Regions from separate parts of the Photobacterium sp. GB-210 genome, predicted to be linked through region 2. Evidence: predicted binding sites of a transcription regulator. Region 2 holds the regulator's gene; the other holds the start of a gene.
What was found. Region 2 encodes MetJ, which represses methionine synthesis genes. Its sites were predicted from a motif close to TTAGACNTNTANANGTCTAA; they were not measured.

Region 1: the regulator MetJ is predicted to act here: its motif matches at 5,198-5,217, upstream of metN (methionine ABC transporter ATP-binding protein MetN).

Annotation. Positions count from the first base shown of each region.
Region 1 is NZ_PYNU01000013.1:12,405-22,878, forward strand. It holds gene C9J38_RS14420 (MotA/TolQ/ExbB proton channel family protein) at 1-1,175, shown strand, start outside; gene C9J38_RS14425 (MotA/TolQ/ExbB proton channel family protein) at 1,185-1,712, shown strand; gene C9J38_RS14430 (biopolymer transporter ExbD) at 1,739-2,146, shown strand; gene C9J38_RS14435 (energy transducer TonB) at 2,151-2,789, shown strand; gene C9J38_RS14440 (lipopolysaccharide assembly protein LapB) at 2,803-4,017, shown strand; gene C9J38_RS14445 (hypothetical protein) at 4,084-4,332, opposite strand; gene gmhB (D-glycero-beta-D-manno-heptose 1,7-bisphosphate 7-phosphatase) at 4,548-5,102, opposite strand; gene metN (methionine ABC transporter ATP-binding protein MetN) at 5,364-6,398, shown strand; gene C9J38_RS14460 (methionine ABC transporter permease) at 6,388-7,074, shown strand; gene C9J38_RS14465 (MetQ/NlpA family lipoprotein) at 7,117-7,932, shown strand; gene tsaA (tRNA (N6-threonylcarbamoyladenosine(37)-N6)-methyltransferase TrmO) at 8,036-8,737, shown strand; gene C9J38_RS14475 (proline--tRNA ligase) at 8,864-10,474, shown strand, end outside.
Region 2 is NZ_PYNU01000010.1:52,901-63,374, reverse strand. It holds gene C9J38_RS13100 (bifunctional aspartate kinase/homoserine dehydrogenase II) at 1-211, opposite strand, end outside; gene C9J38_RS13095 (O-succinylhomoserine (thiol)-lyase) at 211-1,377, opposite strand; gene metJ (met regulon transcriptional regulator MetJ) at 1,681-1,998, shown strand; gene C9J38_RS13085 (malic enzyme-like NAD(P)-binding protein) at 2,076-3,323, opposite strand; gene rpmE (50S ribosomal protein L31) at 3,522-3,734, opposite strand; gene priA (primosomal protein N') at 4,001-6,202, shown strand; gene cytR (DNA-binding transcriptional regulator CytR) at 6,387-7,409, shown strand; gene C9J38_RS13065 (SPOR domain-containing protein) at 7,569-8,303, shown strand; gene hslV (ATP-dependent protease subunit HslV) at 8,486-9,013, shown strand; gene hslU (HslU--HslV peptidase ATPase subunit) at 9,024-10,355, shown strand.

The sequences.
Region 1 (10,474 bases), on a different contig from region 2:
CATTATTACAACAAGCAAAAGCAAAATTACAAGCAGCAACCGAGCAAGGTGATCAATTAAAAGCCACTTTTGATGACAACGACAAACAATTAACAGAGTTAACAGAAACCCTGCGCGTGCGCTCTGGTACCTTAGGTGAAATGTTTGGTGTTGTTCGCCAATATGCGGGTGAATTTAAAGGACTCTTTCACGCGTCACAAAATGCAGTTCAGTTTCCTGAGCGCGATGCTTTACTGACAAAATTAGCTGAGAGTAAAGAGCTACCTTCAACTGAAGAGCTAGAGTCTTTTTGGCACACTATTTTACAGCAAATCATTGTATCAGGCGAAACGTCTACGACACCGGCAACCGTAGTGTATGGCGAAGGTAAAGAAGCAACGACTGACGTAACACTGCTTGGTGAGTTCAATGCTATTGCTGACGGTAAGTATGTTACATACGTACCTGAAACACAGAAATTTGAAGAGCTATCGCGCCAACCTGCTAACAATATTACGACATTAGTATCAGGTTTCGAGGCCAATAAAGACACTTACCAACCACTTTTCATTGACCCATCTCGTGGTGTCATTCTTTCACTACTGGTACAAAGCCCAACTGTTAAAGAACGAGTAGAGCAAGGTGGAATTGTTGGTTATGTCATCCTTGGTATGGGTGCGATTGGTGCATTAATTGCGCTAGTTTGTTACCTACGACTACTGATTATTGGCAACAAAATGCGTAAACAAGAAAAATCAGACACGCCGCTGAAAAATAACCCATTAGGTGAGGTGATTGAAGCCTACCAAGATCACAAAGGTGACAACCTTGAAGATCTTGAAGCCAAGTTGGATGAAATCATTCTACGAAACGCACCTCGTATCGAACGCTTTGTTGGCTCAATTAAATTGTTCGCCTCTGTCGCCCCACTACTTGGCCTACTGGGTACCGTAATGGGTATGATTGGTACTTTCCAAGCTATCACGCTATTTGGTACAGGCGATCCAAAACTGATGGCTGGCGGTATTTCTGAAGCCCTAGTAACCACAATGTTAGGTCTGGTTGTCGCAATCCCACTCCTGTTCCTATACACCTTGGTACACAGTAAGAGCCGTCGCTTGATCCAAACACTTGAAGAGCAGAGTGCAGGCTTTATCGCTCGTTACCAGGAAAAGCTACACAAAGCCCAAGATTAAGGAGGCGTTATGTGGTGGTTAATTGAAGAACTGGAGTCAATAAGACGCTTTCTAGGTATGGGTGGTGATGTCCTCATCGCCATCTTTATACTCAGTTTTATGCTTTGGATTGTTCTCCTTGAACGTTGGTTTTACTTCATCGCTGTTGCACCCAAAGCCGCGAAAAGTGCACTTAACAATTGGATGACAAGAAAAGATCACAACAGTTGGAATGCAAAAGCTATTCGTCAAGAAATTATATCGAAACAAGATATTGAAAATAAACGTGGCTTACCCGTTATCAAAGTATTGATAGCACTCTGCCCACTACTCGGTTTACTCGGGACGGTAGTTGGTATGATCCAAGTTTTTGATATTTTGGCCGTCGTTGGAACCGGGAGTCCTCGTGCTATGGCATCGGGTATTTCAAAAGCAACAATCCCAACACTTGCTGGCATGGTGGCATCGTTATCTGGACTATTTTTTAGTACCCGCCTTGATCATCAAGCAAAAATGACGACACAGAAGCTAGAAGACCAACTTAAGCATATTGCCTAAATTCAAAGGATTGAGAGGTATAGGTCATGAAAAGACGCTATAGCAGTGATAGCAGCGATGAAGCAGCTATCGATATGACACCCATGCTCGACATCGTATTTATCATGTTGATTTTCTTTATCGTTACAACATCGTTTGTAAAAGAAGCGGGTATCGAAGTCAGTCGACCAAGTGCAAATTCCGCGCAAGTGGTTAAGAAAGGTAACATCATGGTTGCCGTTGGTGCCGCAGGTGATGTTTGGGTCGATAAACGCCGTATTGAAGTTGATGCAGTGCGAGCCAATATTGAACGTCTACGTGCTGAAAGCCCTGATGGAGCGGTAGTCATTCAAGCCGATCAAGAAGCCAATGCTGGCGTGGTTGTAAAAGTCATGGATCAAATAAAAATGGCAGGTGTTGAAAATATCTCCATTGCCGCAACCAATAAGGATTAAGCCTATGCGGTATTTGGTCTCTATTGCACTGGCGCTCGTTGTCTCCCTCGGGTTGTTCTGGGGGATGGACAAGCTAGTAAATAAAGAGCGCCACGAGCTGACGTCGGATGAAGATCTTCGTATGGTTGACTTCATCCACGTTAAACAAAATGAAAAAATACAGGAGAAGAAACGCGAATTGCCAAAACCTCCGCCACCACCAAAACGCCCGCCACCGCCACCAGAAATGAAGGTAACGGCAACGGTAAAACCGGTGATGGAACAAATGCCAATGGACACGCCACAGTTAAATTTACCCGTTAATGTAACTGGTGGTTCCGTGCTAGGGCATTATTCTCAAGGCGGTGGTGCACAAGCGGTTGGTGGTAACAATGGTCCAATTCCACTAGCAACATTTCAGCCTCAAATGCCTCGAAAGGCTGCACGTTCAGGGCTTGAAAAAGGGGTCGTGTTACTCGAGTTTGTGGTTAATGAGCGCGGCGCGGTTGAAAACGTAAAAGTTCTCAAAGAAACACCTCGTAAGCTTGGCTTAGGCAAAGCTGCGAAAAAAACTGTTTCTAAATGGACCTTTAAGCCCAAAATGGTTGATGGTAAACCAGCGAGTGCGAAGATGTCTCAAGAGATCGAGTTCTCAACCAATTAAGGAGTCAAACATGATGAAATCAATAAAACACATGCTGGCTTCTCTCACGCTTGCTGCGGGTGTGCTCTCTGCACCCGCAGTAGCCAATGAGAACCCGCAACTTTCAGATCGTACTTTTCGTACTGTGAACAAAGTTCAAGAACTCATTGCAGAGGAAAAGTACAACGAGGCCATTAGCAAACTAAATAAATCGTTAAGTAGTTCAAATAAGAAGAAGTATGACCGTGCCGTGTTATTGCAACAAATGGGGTTTCTTTACTCTTTAAAAGATAATTACCCGAAGGCTGCCAAATATTTTGCTGACGCATTGAAAATGGATGCGCTACCAGTACCGGTGGCACAACAAGTTCGTTATAGCTTGGCACAGTTATATTTAGCAGAAGAGCAATACAAAAACTCGGTCAACACCATGAATACATGGTTTAAAGTTGCTAAAACGACCAAAGAAAAACCACCCGCGCATGCTTACATCACACTGGCAAGTGCTTATGTTCAAATGGGAAATTATAGAAACGCAATTGCACCTACAAAAAAAGCGATCTCAATGACGAAATCGCCGAATGAATCGTGGTACTTATTGCTAGTTTCATCCCATTACGAATTAAAGCAATACAAAAGTGTTGCGAGTGTCCTGAAAACCTTAACGAATAAGTATCCAAAGAAAAAACGTTATTGGATGCAACTATCTGGGGTTTATATGGAGCTCAACCAGAATAAAAATGCGCTAGCGACTCTTGAAGCTGCTTACAAATTAGGTTTGTTAGAGGGAGAAAAAGAACACCTTCGCTTAGTAAACTTTATGGCATACCAAGGTATTCCCCACAGAGCAGCGAAGATAATGGCGCAAGAAATGGCAAATAATAACATTGCTCGTACTCATGCAAATATTGAGAAGCAAGCCAGTTTTTATCATCAGGCAAAAGAGCTAGATGAAGCCATCAGTACCTATAAGCAAGCTTTTAAAATTGCACCTTCAGGTAAACAACAAATCCGTATCGTTAAATTAATGATACAGGATAAGCAATTTAAGCAAGCAACTGCTTTTGCTAACAGTTCATCCAACGCTAAACGCGATGAAAAGGCTGAACTCGCTTACCTTAGGGGCATGGCTTACTTTGAATTAGATCAGCATCAAAATGCTTTAAAGGCGATGAAAACAGCTGCGCAGTCATCTTCGATGAAAAGCAGTGCTGAGCCATGGATTGCATTTTTAGAAGACCAAAGCTAAAGGTACCATCACCTTTCACTGTCGTGATCTTGTGTGAGTCAGTCACACTGTTTGGGGAAGTATTTATTACTTCCCCTTTTTTATCTCGTTAAGCACCGCATTTTGTGTGTCTGATAATGTTTGTTTCAACGTCTTAGCATTTTCTTGCTCAATGACAGCAACGACATTTACTTGCTGATCTGCAATTTGATGAAATTGAGAGAGATACCAATCACCACTTTCATCTGGTTCATTCGCATTAGTACTAAACGAGCTCACAACACTTATTGAAATTACAGCCGTTTTTATAGCATTAATAAGTACACGCCACATCATGAATAAATCCCCCTAAGAGCATTATTAATCAATTCATTCTGTAATCTGCAGAAATTGTACCAATCTTAAAAATGTTATTATTTCTAATGTTTTTGACAAAAAACGGGCTCAGTTAGTCTAACTCACTAAGCTAAATCGTTAACTTTTCGTTAAAACGACCAGTTATAGAGACAAAAAAGGCCGTTTAATAACGACCTTTATATAAGCACTCATTTCTATTGAATAGCTAACCACTCTGGTACATCAGCAATACTGTCTAACACCACGTTTGCTAACGCTTCACCTTCATCCGTGATCGGCTTACCTGTACGTACGAGCACTTTTAAAGCAACATCAGCAGCTGTGGCTGCTTTCATGTCATCCGCTTTATCACCAATCATCACAGATTGCGACATATCGATTTTCAAGAAATCGCGAGCTGAAATAAACATACCTGGTTTGGGTTTACGGCAATCACAATCTTGCAAGTAATCACCCTGCCCTTTTGTTGCATGGTGCGGGCAGTAGTAAATACCATCAAACTCAACGCCATTATCAACAAAATTCCAGTCCATCCACTCTGTTAATGAAGTAAATTCATCTTCACTAAACATACCGCGAGCGATACCTGATTGGTTAGTCACCAATACGAGTAGATAACCCATTTCTTTGAATTTTTTACATGCTTCAAATACCCCGTCAATGTATTCGAAATCATCAACGGTATGGACATAGCCGTGATCAACATTAATCACGCCATCACGGTCAATAAAGACTGCAGGTTTGGCCAAAAGGATAGCCCTCTTAAATCATAAATTTTTTAGATTATGGCACGAGTTAATAATGAAGAGTACTCGTTATTGATTAACGCTCACAACATAGCCGTTTGGACGTCTAGATGTAAAAATAGCTATTGACAGCTTTTATAATAGAACATAGCATCATAATTTCAGGTTGATTACTTATTTAACCCTAATAAAACAAATAACCATAAATTTATACAATAGTTTTTCAAGATCATACAATAGTTTTATCTAGGAGCAGGACGTTCAATGATAGAAATAAAGCAACTCAATAAAGTCTTCTATCAAGGCGATAAGGCTATAAACGCATTAAGCGATATAAACCTTACAATTAAGCAAGGTACTATCTTTGGGGTTATTGGCTCATCCGGTGCAGGGAAAAGTACCCTCATTCGTTGTGTTAATTTGTTAGAGCGCCCTTCTAATGGTCAAGTGATTGTCGATGGTATCGATCTTACTACTCTATCGAACCAAAAACTCACTTTGGCTCGTCGTAAAATAGGCATGATTTTCCAACATTTTAATCTCCTTTCATCTCGCACAGTTTTTGATAATGTTGCTTTGCCTCTTGAATTAGCCAATACCAATAAAGCGATAATAAAAACAAAAGTGACAGAGTTACTGGCTTTAGTCGGTCTTGAAGATAAACACCAAAGCTACCCAGCAAATTTAAGTGGTGGACAAAAGCAACGTGTCGCGATTGCTCGTGCGTTAGCCTCTGATCCCAAAGTGTTACTCTGTGATGAAGCCACCAGTGCATTAGATCCTGCCACCACGCATTCGATTCTGGAGCTACTGCAAGAAATTAACCGAAAGCTAAACCTAACTATTTTGCTTATTACCCATGAAATGGATGTCGTGAAGCGTATCTGTAGTGAGGTCGCAATTATTGGTGACGGTAAATTAGTTGAACAGGGATCAGTCGGTGATATTTTCTCACACCCCAACACCGAATTAGCCAAAGACTTTATTCGTTCAACATTGGATTTGTCGATTCCAGCTGATTACCAAGCTCGTATGACGCCAGCACAAGTTGAAAACTCATACCCTCTTATTCGTTTAGAGTTCACCGGTGCTTCTGTTGATGCGCCACTGATCAGCCAAGTAACACGTAAGTTTGGTTTAGATATCAGTATTCTCAGCTCGGATATGGATTATGCGGGAGGAGTAAAATTTGGACTGATGTTAGCAGAGTTTTTTGGTGATCAAGACTCTGTTGAGAATGCGGTCAATTTTCTACGTCAAAATAAAGTAAATGTTGAGGTGCTTGGCTATGTCGCTTAATGATTTAACCCTGTGGTGGCAACAAAATACCCGCCTGATTGATTTACTGATTGAAGCATTAGGACAAACACTAACCATGGTGTTTGTATCAGGGCTAATTGGTTTTGTTATTGGTATTCCTTTGGGTGTCACCCTTCACTTAACGAAGAAAAATGGCTTATTAGAAAATACCGTTGTTAATAACATCCTTGGCATTATCGTTAATATTGGCCGCTCTATTCCTTTTATTATTCTGCTGGTTGCGATCATTCCATTTACCCGATTTGTCGTAGGTAGCTCAATTGGTACTGCTGCGGCGATAGTTCCTCTTGCTGTAGGAGCAATTCCTTTTATTGCTCGTTTAGTTGAAGGGGCATTGTTAGAAATTCCATCAGGCCTTGTGGAAGCAGCACAATCTATGGGAGCAACACCACTACAGATCATTAAGAAAGTGCTATTACCAGAAGCATTACCAGGCATCATCAATGCGGTAACGATCACCCTTGTTACCTTAGTCAGTTATTCCGCGATGGCGGGTACGGTTGGCGGTGGCGGTTTAGGTGATGTCGGTATTCGTTATGGCTACCAACGTTTCGATGGCACCGTCATGGCTATCACAGTCGTCGTTCTAATAGTACTGGTCCAAATTATTCAATCTGTCGGTGATTACCTCGTAAAACGTGTTGATCATCGATAATCAAAACACTTTAAGGAAAACCCCATTTTAAGGAGAAGTTGTATGGCGTTTAATCTAAAACATGTTTTTGCTCTTGCAGGTGTTGCTGCAGCCCTATCACTAACAGGCTGTAGTGAAAAAGAAGCCGTAGTTGATAATAGCAAGGTAAAAATTGGCGTCATGGCAGGAGCCGAAGAGCAAGTTGCTGAAGTTGCTGCAAAACAAGCAAAAGAAAAATATGGCTTGGATGTAGAATTAGTTTCTTTTACTGATTACGTATCACCGAATGCGGCATTAGAAGAAGGCTCTATTGATGCTAATGCTTTCCAACACAAACCATATCTTGATCAGCAAATTAAAGATCGCGGTTACAAGTTTGCGGTAGCGGGGAATACTTTTGTTTACCCAATCGCAGGTTACTCAAACTCAATCAAATCTGTTGATGAGCTAAAAGATGGCGATAAAGTGGCAGTACCAAACGATCCTACCAACCTTGGTCGTTCACTCTTACTTCTTCAACAGCAAGGCCTAATTAAACTAAAAGACGGTTCAGGTTTAACTGCTACAGTATTAGATATTGTTGAAAACCCGAAAAACTTAAAGATTGTTGAGCTAGAAGCAGCACAATTACCACGCTCTTTAGATGATGTGGCACTGGCTGTTATTAATACCACTTACGCAAGTAGCATTAACTTAACGCCTGAGCGCGACGGTGTGTTTGTAGAAGATAAAGAATCACCATATGTCAACCTGATTGTGTCTCGTGCAGATAATGTGAATGCGGAAAACGTGAAGAAATTTGTTCAAGCGTACCAATCTGAAGATGTATATAACTCTGCGAAAAATATCTTTAATGGTGGTGTGGTAAAAGGTTGGTAATCCCTCCTTTCTACTAACCATGTACTTATCGGGTAGGTCTCAGCACCTACCCTTTTTTATGCTATATTCTTAGCTCTTTTGGCTTCTTAATTGGCTTCATTCCATGTCTTATAACATCGAACCTATCGGCATTATCCACTCTCCCTATAAAGAAAAATTTGCTGTTCCTCGGCAGCCTGGGTTAGTGCCAAGTGCGCGTTCTGAAATTGTTTTACAAGGTGCTGCAAATTCATTAGAAGCGGTAAGAGGCATAGAGCAATTTAGTCATTTGTGGTTATTATTTTTGTTTGATCAGAATTTAGATGCCGGATGGCGCCCAACCGTTAGACCGCCTCGATTGGGCGGTAATGAACGTATTGGTGTGTTTGCCAGCCGTGCCACATTCCGCCCTAATGGGATTGGCATGTCTGCGGTCGAATTAAAAGGCATTCGCCATGAAAACGGTAATGTGATCATTGAACTCGGTGGTGTTGATCTCGTTGATGGTACGCCTATTATCGATATTAAGCCTTATATCCCTTATTCAGACAGCTTGCCACAAGCACAAGGTGGATTTGCTTCTAACACACCGGATCTAATGCCCGTGTGTTTTAGTGAAACAGCGCTCAATCAACTACCAGCAAAAAACAAAAGCTATTATCAAACCGTGATCTGTGAAATTTTAGCGCAAGATCCACGTCCTGCTTATAAGAAAGGTAAGCCGGATCTAAAACAATATGCGGTGCATTTATTTGATTTTAATGTTCACTTCTCAGTAACAGAGCAACAAATAACCGTTAATCAGATCGAGAAAGTTAATCAATAGCAGATCTTATACAGTTATCTTTGGCGAATAGCGTGTAGGCTGGTAAGATATTCGGCTATCGTCAGATCACTGACGGGCGGGATTTATCCCTTCTTTTTTAATCTAATTAATCAACGGATACCATCAATGCGTACCAGTAATTATCTTCTTTCTACTCTGAAGGAGACTCCAAACGACGCAGAAGTTATTAGCCACCAGCTAATGCTACGTGCAGGTATGATCCGTAAGCTGGCTTCAGGTCTATACACCTGGCTACCTACAGGTCTGCGTGTACTGCGTAAGGTCGAAAACATCGTTCGCCAAGAAATCGACAATGCAGGCGCAATCGAAACCTTGATGCCCGTTGTTCAGCCGTTTGAACTATGGGAAGAAACAGGTCGCTCTGAGAAAATGGGCCCTGAACTACTTCGCTTTACTGACCGCCATACTCGTCCGTTTGTGCTTAGCCCAACAGCAGAAGAAGTGATCACAAGCCTAGTACGCAACGAAGTAAGCTCTTACAAGCAACTTCCGTTGAACCTGTACCAAATCCAAACTAAATTCCGTGACGAGCGTCGTCCACGTTTCGGCGTAATGCGTGCACGTGAATTCTGCATGATGGATGCTTACAGCTTTGACATTGACAAAGAAGGTCTACAAAAGTCTTACGATGCAATGCACGACGCTTACTGTAAAGCGTTCGATCGCATGGGTCTTGAGTACCGTCCAGTATGGGCCGACTCTGGCGCAATCGGTGGTAATGGCTCTCAGGAGTTCCACGTATTAGCAGAAAGCGGCGAAGACTTAATTGCATTCTCAACTGAATCTGACTACGCAGCAAACATCGAAAAAGCAGAAGCACTAGCCCCTGCTCACGATCGTGCAGCACCAACAGTGGAACTGTCTGTTATCGATACACCTAATGCGAAAACTATCGATGAGTTAGTTGAGCAACACGGTATTGCTATCGAGAAAACGATCAAGACGCTATTTGTTAAAGCTTCTGATGAAATCGATGCGCCTATCGTAGCGCTATTGGTTCGTGGTGATCACGAATTAAACGAAATTAAAGCTGAAAACCTAGACTGGGTTGCTTCTCCACTTGAAATGGCAACTGAAGAAGAAATTCGCCAGTTCGTTAACGCAGGTCCTGGCTCACTTGGTCCTGTCGGTCTTGAGCTTCCATTTATCGTTGACCGTACTGTTGCTGTAATGAGCGATTTTGCTGCAGGCGCAAACATCGATGGTAAACACCATGTTGGTATCAACTGGGGCCGTGACGTTGAGCTAGATCGCGTTGAAGATCTACGTAATGTAGTTGAAGGTGATCCAAGCCCATGTGGCCAAGGTACATTGATGCTAAAACGTGGTATCGAAGTGGGTCACATCTTCCAGCTGGGTAATACATACTCTGAGAAGATGAACTGTGGCGTGCTAGATGCTAACGGTAAAAACACCATTCTAGAAATGGGTTGTTACGGTATTGGTGTATCACGTGTTGTGGCATCAGCTATCGAACAGAACCATGACGAAAACGGCATTATCTGGCCAGATGCGCTTGCACCATTCCACGTTTCTATTGTTCCTATGAACATGGCGAAATCAGAAGAAGTAAAAGAAGCGGCAGAGAAGCTATATGCCGATCTAACTGCTGCTGGTATTGAAGTACTGTTTGATGATCGTAAAGAACGCCCAGGAGTCATGTTTGCAGATCACGAACTACTAGGTATTCCACATACTATCGTTATTGGTAACCGT
Region 2 (10,474 bases):
ATAACAAGGTTTCATGGGCTTGACGACCATCTTTTTCTAATTGCGCTAACCATAATATAAGTTGGTTTGTTGTCTTTCCCGCGGCTGACACAACAATTAAATCTTCATTGTTTGAATACTCCGCCAGAATATCCGCTACTCGGCGATAGCACTCAGGATCAGCTAAGCTACTACCGCCAAATTTATGTAATTGGCGTAATGCTTTTGTCATTAGTGAGCCTCCGCCGCGAGTTTAAAGGCTTGATCAAGATCTTCTATTAAATCACTAGGGTCTTCAAGACCAACCGAAAGACGTAATAATGAGGTGGTGATCCCCGCTTCTGCCTGTGCTTCATCTGACATCGCACGGTGAGTCATACTTGATGGATGCGCAATTAAGCTTTCAGTGCCACCTAATGATTCTGCTAGTGAAAACAGCTTTAACTCTTTTACAAACACTTCAAGTTGGGTTTGATCACCCGCAAATTCAAAACTCATCATAGAGCCAAACCCTTTTTGCTGGCGCTTGGCAATCTCATGACCAGGATGTGATGGCAGACTTGGATGATAAATAGTACCCACCATCGCCTGTTGCTGAAGATAATCAAGTACTGCTACACCATTCTCTTCATGCATTCTCATACGTGGTGATAAGGTACGTAGACCTCGCAAAGTTAGATAAGCATCAAATGGTGCGCCAGTAGCACCAATACAGTTTGCCCACCACGCAATGGTTTCTGCCATTTCCGCATCTTTAGAAATCAGCACCCCACCCACCACATCTGAATGACCATTGAGGTACTTGGTTGTTGAGTGAACAACAAAGTCAGCCCCTAATTCAATTGGCTGTTGTAGTAGCGGCGATAAGAAAGTGTTATCAACAGCAACAAGACAACCCACGGCTTTTGCTTGCTGACACAGCGCCGCAATATCAATCACACGCACTAATGGGTTAGACGGCGTTTCAACCCAGATTAGTTTAGGTTTTTTCGCTAAAGCCGCTGTAAGTGCTTCTTGATCCGATTGGTCAACGAACTCAACCTTAAAGTCACCTTTATTGGCACGAGTATTAAATAATCGATAGGTACCGCCATAACAATCATGCGGCGCAACAATCAAATCATCAGGACCTAATAATGCAGTAACCAATAAATTCATCGCAGCTGTACCACAACTGGTTACCACACCACCCGCACCGCCTTCCATCTCACTAAGCGCGTCAGCTAACGTATTTCTAGTTGGGTTACCTGAACGAGAATAATCATATTGCGGTACTTCGCCAAAAGCTGGAAAGCTATAGGTCGACGTTAAATAAATAGGAGGAACAACAGCATTATATTGAGAGTCAACATCAATACCGGTTCTTACTGCAATTGTCGCCAGTCGCTTATCACTCATACAAACATTCCTTGTCGGGGCAGGATTTAACCCAAGATAATAAATTTATAACAACTTTAACCACTACAAAACAAGACGTCAACACATCTGGACGTCTATATGTCTTTGCTTATGGCAGTAAATCCCGCTAAAATTCAGCCATAACAAAATAATGGTAACAACCTTACTGTAATTTTTCTGTTCAATACGGGACAAAACCGCGATGTTCACGTAATATCGCCGCCCTACAATCCCCGTTGCTAACAGAAAATGTTGATTCCTGTTACCACCATTATTAACCCAATATCGCTGAGAAGGTAAAACATGGCAAAGTGGAATGGCGAATATATTAGCCCTTACGCGGAACACGGTAAGAAAAATGAACAAGTAAAAAAAATTACTGTTTCGATTCCATTAAAGGTGCTTAAGATTCTGACTGATGAACGTACTCGTCGTCAGGTGAATAACCTTCGCCACGCAACAAATAGTGAATTACTTTGTGAAGCCTTTCTGCATGCCTACACAGGTCAACCGCTTCCCACTGATGATGACATTCGTAAAGATCGCCCAGACGATCTACCTGCAGAAGCAAAAGCATTAATGGACGCAATGGGCATTAGCTACGAAGACATTAATGAATAATTATTGCAGTACTATGTCTACAAAAAAACCAGCCTAACAGCTGGTTTTTATTTTTTGTCATCAATAGAATAGCGCGATTACACTTCCATATATCCCATTGGCATCTCAATACGCGCGACACCTGAATCAATGGCTGCTTGTGCAACTGCTTTTGCGACACGCGGTAATAAACGTGGATCCATCGGTTTTGGAATAATATATTCTCGGCCAAATTCAAGCTGTGATACACCCGCAGCCTCAAGCACACTTTGTGGTACTGGCTCTTTCGCTAACTCTCTAATTGCATGAACGGCTGCTAATTTCATTTCATCATTAATTTGACTTGCACGCACATCCAATGCACCGCGGAAAATAAACGGGAAACACAGAACGTTATTTACTTGGTTAGGATAATCAGATCGTCCCGTTCCCATAATTAAATCATCTCTAACTTGATGAGCTAATTCAGGCTTTATTTCAGGATCAGGGTTAGAGCAAGCAAATACAATAGGGTTTTCAGCCATTAGTGCTAGCGCTTCAGGTGGTAATAAATCAGGGCCTGATACACCAACGAAAATATCGGCTCCCGCAATCACATCTTCTAATGTGCGCTTATCGGTATTGTTAGCAAATAGCTGCTTATATTCATTTATATCATCACGGCGAGTATGAATAACGCCTTTACGATCGAGCATGTAAATTTTTTCACGTTGCGCGCCACATTTGATCAAGAGCTCCATACACGCAACAGCAGCAGCCCCCGCACCTAAACACACAATCACCGCTTCACTAATATCTTTGCCTTGTAACTCTATGGCATTGAGCATACCAGCAGCGGTGACAATAGCCGTACCATGCTGATCATCGTGAAACACCGGAACATTACAACGCTCAATTAAGCGCTGTTCGATCTCAAAACAATCTGGCGCTTTAATATCTTCTAAATTAATACCACCAAAAGTATCGGCAATATTTGCGACAGTATCAACGAACTCATCAATAGTGCGATGTTTGACTTCAATATCAATCGAATCAATACCTGCAAAGCGCTTAAAAAGTAATGATTTCCCTTCCATAACAGGCTTAGAAGCTAACGGGCCTAAATTACCAAGACCTAAAATAGCGGTGCCATTGGTGATCACCGCAACTATATTCCCTTTTGCGGTATATTTGTAAACGTTATCAGGATCTTGAGCGATTTCCCTTACGGGCTCAGCAACACCTGGGCTATACGCTAAAGCAAGATCTTCAACCGTATTTGCTGGCTTTGTCAGTGCAACGGCTATTTTTCCAGGAGTAGGAAGGGAATGGTAATCTAGAGCTTGTTGACGAAAATCTTCGGTCATAGTGATATTTGAGCCTCAACGCTGACATTTATAATGGCAAATTACATCTATGTGTAATTCGTATTTGTTATTAAATCATATGCCATTAAGTATTAATTTCCCAGCTGATAGCTAACAGTTATTCTTCACATATTTTATTGAGACATAAAAAAAGGGATGCTTTCGCATCCCTTTTTTCTAAATTCATCTGGCAAGTAATTACTTGCTAGTAAGCGCACCGAAACGCTTGTTGAATTTGTCAACACGGCCGCCAGAACTAACTTGACGTTGCTTACCAGTGTAGAATGGGTGGCACTTGTCGCATACATCAAGGTTGATGTCTTTACCCATAGTAGAGTTAAATACGAAAGTGTTGCCACAAGAACAACGTGCGTTTACTGCTTTGTACTCAGGATGAATACCTTGTTTCATGGGATAACCTCAAAATAAAGGCCGTGTCGCTCTCCCGATCCAAAGCCGGGCACCACACGTCGTTAAAAAATAGCTTGTCACATTATGTGACAAATCAGGCGGCGTATAGTAATCAATCATCCCGCGGAGATCAATACAGATGCCGATTTTTCACGCGTAATTTCTTTGTACCACACCGCGTTCTTCACCTATCAGACTTAACAGCACTTATCGAGTATCACTTGGTCTGGTATTATTCAACACAAGCTCAATGACTGCAGTAAATTATGATCCCGAATATCGCTCGAGTCGCTCTCCCTATTCCCCTAGATAAAACCTTTGATTATTTAATCAAACCCAACGACCTACCTATTGTCGGCGGGCGTGTGCAGGTTCCTTTCGGGCGTCAACGTTTAATAGGTATCGTTACCGCACTGACAAATAGCTCTGAGTTTCCTATCGAACAACTAAAAGCTATTCAAAAAGTCATTGATAAAGCACCACTGTGGATGCCGCCATTATTTGATTTGCTCAAATGGGCTAGTCAGTATTATCAGTACCCACTTGGCGATACGCTGGCTAATGCAATGCCGGCATTATTGCGAAAAGGACGTGAAGCCTCACAAACCACCCTGAAATTTTGGGCATTAACAGAAGCGGGAAAATCACAACCGCTAAATGGCCTAACCCGCGCGCCCAAACAAGCCCAAATACTGCGTCTACTACAAAACGGAGCTGTCAGTCATGATGCACTATTGAGCGAAGAAGTGAGCTCTACGACCTTAAAAACGTTAGCGAATAAAGGCTGGATCATTGAACAACAGCAACAACCCAAAAGCCAAAACTGGCAGAAACAGTTTTCTGTTACTGAAGAAAAACCACGTTTAAATGAAGAACAAGCGTTAGCAATTGCCACCGTGAATAGTAACCCTGAGTTTGGCTGTTATCTTTTAGAAGGGGTAACGGGCTCAGGCAAAACAGAAGTATATCTTAACTTGCTAGAGCCGGTGCTTGCCGCAGGTAAACAAGCACTCATCTTAGTACCTGAGATTGGCTTAACCCCTCAGACGATTAACCGCTTTCGCCGTCGTTTTAATGTGCCTTTAGAAACGGTTCACTCAGGGCTAAACGACAGCGAGCGTATGGCTGCATGGCTTGCAGGTCGAGATAATCAAGCGGGGATCATCATCGGGACGCGATCTGCATTATTCACCCCCTTTGCAAACCTTGGCATCATCATTGTCGATGAAGAACATGACGCGTCTTATAAACAACAAGATAGCTTACGTTATCATGCTCGCGATCTTGCCGTTATGCGCGCCAATAAAGAAAACATCCCGATTATTTTAGGCTCTGCGACACCAGCATTAGAAACCTTACATAATGCGAAAACAGGTAAGTATCATCATTTAACCTTAACTAAACGTGCGGGTAACGCCCAATTGGCGCGTCATGGCGTGATTGATGTTAAAGGTCTATATCTTGATGCTGGATTATCTGCACCACTTATCGCTGAGATGCGTAAACACTTAAATGCGGGTAATCAGGTGATGTTATTTCTTAATCGTCGTGGTTTTTCACCTGCGATGATGTGCCATGAATGTGGTTGGATCGCCGAATGTCATCGTTGTGATGCTTATTACACCTTACACCAGCAATCTGGAGAACTGCGTTGTCACCATTGTGCAACTCAGCGTCCCATCATGCCGCAATGTGAGCAATGTGGTTCGACTCAATTATTGCCCGTCGGTGTCGGTACAGAGCAATTAGAAAATCAACTCGCCACCCTATTTCCTGAATTTAAGACGGTGCGCATTGATCGCGATAGCACGCGTCGTAAAGGGGCTTTAGAAAACTATCTCGAAGCAATTAAAAATAATGAGTATCAGATTTTAATTGGTACTCAAATGCTAGCAAAAGGACACCATTTTCCAAATGTCACTTTAGTCGCCTTAATTGATGTTGATAGCGCACTGTTTAGTAACGATTTCCGCGCATCCGAACGTTTAGCACAATTGTTTATTCAAGTTGCAGGACGCGCAGGACGTGCGAGTAAACCGGGCGAAGTGTTATTGCAAACTCACCACCCAGAGCATCAACTATTACAATCATTGCTTCATAAAGGCTATGGCGTTTTCTCACAAACCGCATTAGTTGAACGCCAGCAAGCTATGTTACCGCCCTATACTCACCTTGTCTTAATACGGGCGGAAGCGAATGACAGTGATACTGTTTGCCAACTATTACAGCAAATCCGTGGCATTTTTGAATCCAGCCCCGTTTATGATCAAGATTGCTGTGTATTAGGGCCAAACCCCGCTCCTCTTGCCCGTCGTGCTGGACGTTATCGTTGGCAATTAATTTTACAAACCCCTAATCGCAAAACCTTGCAACAGATACTCAGTATTGCCAAGCCTGCAATTCAATTACTGCCGTTAGCAAAAAAAGTACGTTGGTCGATTGATGTAGAGCCACAAGATTTAACTTAAGACCAACAATGCGACAAAACTCACATAGTGAATGTAATTTATGCTATTTGAGGCATGTTTAATCCCGTGTATACGCTCTACAATATCAATAGTATTGACTAATATCAGTCATTTACTGCTTCGCTGGTTTCCGTCTCAGTCCTTTTGACCTCGAGCTACCAGCCGCACAATAAGAGAGATTTAGATAAAAGAGGAAAGCAATATGGCGACAATGAAGGATGTTGCCCAGCTAGCCGGAGTTTCGACTGCAACGGTTTCCCGTGCGCTAATGAACCCGGAAAAAGTATCGGCTTCAACTCGTAAAAAAGTTGAGCAGGCTGTCATGGAAGCTGGCTACTCACCTAACTCACTTGCCCGTAATTTACGTCGCAATGAGTCAAAAACGATCGTAACTATCGTCCCTGATATTTGTGATCCTTACTTCACAGAGATTATTCGTGGTATCGAAGAAGCTGCAATGGAGTACGGTTACCTTGTATTGCTGGGCGACAGTGGTCAACAGAAAAAGCGTGAAAACTCATTTGTTAATTTAGTCTTTACTAAACAAGCTGATGGTATGTTATTACTGGGTACAGACTTACCTTTTGATGTCAGTAAACCAGAACAGAAGAACCTACCCCCCTTAGTGATGGCTTGTGAGTACGCACCCGAGTTAGAGTTGCCGACCATCCATATTGATAATCTCACCGCGGCATTTGAAGCAGTTAATTATCTAACACAAATGGGTCATAAGCGTATTGCGCAAATTACCGGCCCCGACCAAGCGCCATTATCCCAGTTCCGAAATCAGGGCTATCAACAAGCACTGCGTCGTGGTGGGATTACATTAAACCCAGCCTATACGGTGAAGGGTGATTTTAGCTTTGCTGCTGGCGCACGCGCAGTTACCGCATTGTTGTCGTTACCTGAGCCACCAACCGCACTGTTCTGTCATTCTGATGTGATGGCGATTGGCGCAATGCAGCAGGCAAAACGTCTTGGTCTTCGTGTTCCTCAAGATATTTCGATTGTTGGCTTTGATGATATTCAATTTGCTGAATATTGTGATCCACCATTAACCACCGTTTCTCAACCACGCTATGAGATTGGTCGTCAAGCAATGCTGATGTTACTTGAACTACTTAAAGGCAAGGAAGTACAAGCAGGATCTCGCTTACTTGATGCGAAACTGGTGATCCGTGAAAGTGCAGCCCCACCATCTCGATAGTCATAAAAAGACTGTGAGCTTATGAAATAATCATAAGTTCACAGTTTTTACATACTATTGACCTTAACCCACACATTAATAGTGATAAAAACTAGTCAGTATCATTCCAACTTTGTAACATAGAGTTCTTTCCTTCTCTCAACATATTTGTCTATCATCGTGGCTACTAAAGATTATGTAAAACGCGGACGCTCGCCGAAACCGGCAAATAAAAAAAGCAGTCCGAGTCGAAAAAAAGCCCCCGCCTCTAGTGGATTTCCAATCAAGTGGGCGGTCACCGCTATTGTTTTAGTATTTGGACTTATTACTGGTTTATTCTTCTTATCTGGTACTGATGTTCCTGAAAAACCAGCACATAAAGATGAACCTTTAATTAGTGCAAAACCTCAATCCACTAATGAGGTTAAAAAAATCGCTAATAAAGAAGTTCTACCGCCAAAACCTGAAGAAAAATGGCGTTACATTCAAGAATTAGAAAATAAAAAAGTCATCGTGCCAGACGACTTGAAAAACCAACGTATGCAGCCAGTGGAAACAGAAACTGCAGCTAAAAAAACAGACACACCTAAACCGAAAGAGAACGCTCAAACTGCTAAGCCTGTGGTTACTGTAGACACAAAACCAAGTCCAGCCAAAAATCAGTCCGAGGCGACATCAAGTGTGCGCTTTGTATTGCAGTGTGGGGCTTACCGTAATAAATCACAAGCCGATGAACGTAAAGCAAAAATTGCATTCCAAGGCATGAATAGCCAACTTAAAATTAGCAGTGATGCAAAAGGAACCTGGTACCGTGTCGTATTAGGCCCTTACTCACAAAAAAGCAGTGCTGAAAAAGATAAAGCTAAACTACAAAATGGCGGTGTTTCACCGTGTGGTATTTGGCATTGGCAATAACTCTCCAAGGTTAGCCAAATAATCAGAAGGACGTACCTATTTACGTCCTTTTTTTATGTTAGATAAACGTAATAATAGCGACCAATTGACAGTTCATACTTGAAAAGCCTTTCTTTCATCCCCAGATCTTTTCACATTAACGTTACCGGCTATGCCGGAGCAGAACCAGAGAGGTTAACCCCGTGACAACTATTGTATCTGTACGTCGAAACGGTAAAGTCGTCATTGCTGGTGACGGCCAAGTATCACTTGGTAACACAGTAATGAAAGGCAACGCACGTAAAGTTCGCCGTCTATATAACAATAAAGTACTGGCAGGTTTTGCTGGCGGTACCGCTGATGCATTCACTCTATTTGAACGTTTTGAGCGTAAGCTTGAGATGCACCAAGGCCACCTTCTAAAATCGGCCGTAGAACTTGCCAAAGATTGGCGTACTGATCGCGCTCTGCGTAAGCTTGAAGCCTTGTTGGCCGTTGCCGATGAAACTGGCTCACTCATCATCACTGGTAATGGTGACGTTGTGCAACCAGAGCACGACTTAATTGCGATTGGCTCTGGCGGTAATTTCGCCCAAGCCGCAGCCACAGCATTGCTAGAAAATACCGATTTAGGTGCGCGAGAAATTGCAGAGAAAGCCCTGAATATTGCTGGTGATATTTGTGTGTTCACTAACCACAATCACACCATTGAAGAATTAGAAACTAAGTAAGGAAGTTGTAATGTCTGAAATGACTCCTCGCGAAATCGTTCATGAACTTAATCGCCATATTATCGGTCAAGACAAAGCGAAACGAGCAGTTGCGATTGCACTACGTAACCGCTGGCGTCGTATGCAACTTCCTGAAGAGTTGCGTGTTGAAGTAACGCCAAAAAATATTTTAATGATCGGCCCAACTGGGGTGGGTAAAACCGAGATTGCACGCCGCTTAGCGAAACTAGCTAACGCGCCTTTCATTAAAGTAGAAGCAACAAAATTCACCGAAGTGGGTTATGTTGGTAAAGAAGTCGAAACAATCATTCGCGATCTAACTGATGTAGCAGTAAAAATGACACATCAACAGGCGACTGAGAAAGTCCGTTTCCGTGCTGAAGAATTAGCAGAAGAGCGTATTTTAGATGCCCTTCTACCACCAGCGCGTGATGCTTGGGGTCAAAATGAAGAAGCCCCTGCAGAGTCGTCGACTCGTCAATCTTTCCGTAAAAAATTACGTGAAGGCAAGCTTGACGATAAAGAAATTGAAATGGACATTGCAGCACCTCAGATGGGTGTAGAGATCATGGCGCCTCCTGGTATGGAAGAAATGACCAACCAGCTACAGGGCATGTTCCAAAACCTTGCTGGCAATACCACTAAAAAGCGCAAGATGAAAATCAAAGACGCGCTAAAAGCTGCAACCGAAGAAGAAGCGGCGAAGTTAGTCAACCAAGAAGAGCTTAAAGAACAAGCCATTCATTCGGTTGAAAACAATGGTATCGTGTTCATCGATGAAATCGATAAAATTTGTAAGCGTGGCGAGTCTTCCGGTCCTGATGTTTCTCGTGAAGGTGTGCAGCGCGACTTACTCCCATTAGTCGAAGGCAGCACAGTATCAACCAAACACGGTATGGTTAAAACAGACCACATCCTGTTTGTTGCATCAGGCGCTTTCCAAGTGGCTAAGCCATCAGATTTGATCCCTGAATTGCAAGGTCGTTTACCTATTCGCGTTGAGCTTGAAGCGCTAACAAGTCACGACTTTAAACGAATTCTGACGGAGCCAAATGCATCGCTAACAGAGCAATACAAAGCATTAATGGCAACAGAATCAGTTGAAATCGAATTCACGGCTGACGGTATCGACAGCCTAGCGGATGCGGCATGGCAAGTGAATGAGCGTACTGAGAATATCGGTGCTCGTCGTCTGCATACCGTTATGGAGCGTCTAATGGAAGAAATTTCCTATGATGCAAGCGAAAAGTCTGGTGAGAAATTCACGATTGATGCCGCATATGTTAGCGAGCGTCTTGGTGAATTCGTACAAGATGAAGATTTAAGCCGCTTTATCCTGTAATAACATTGCCTTTCAGAAATAACGGTGCCTTGCGCACCGTTTTTTTTATTTTAGCAACTATTAATGGGATAAATTTGCGCCAATCCAAATTTTCGCCATAATAGCTATTCCCTCATTAT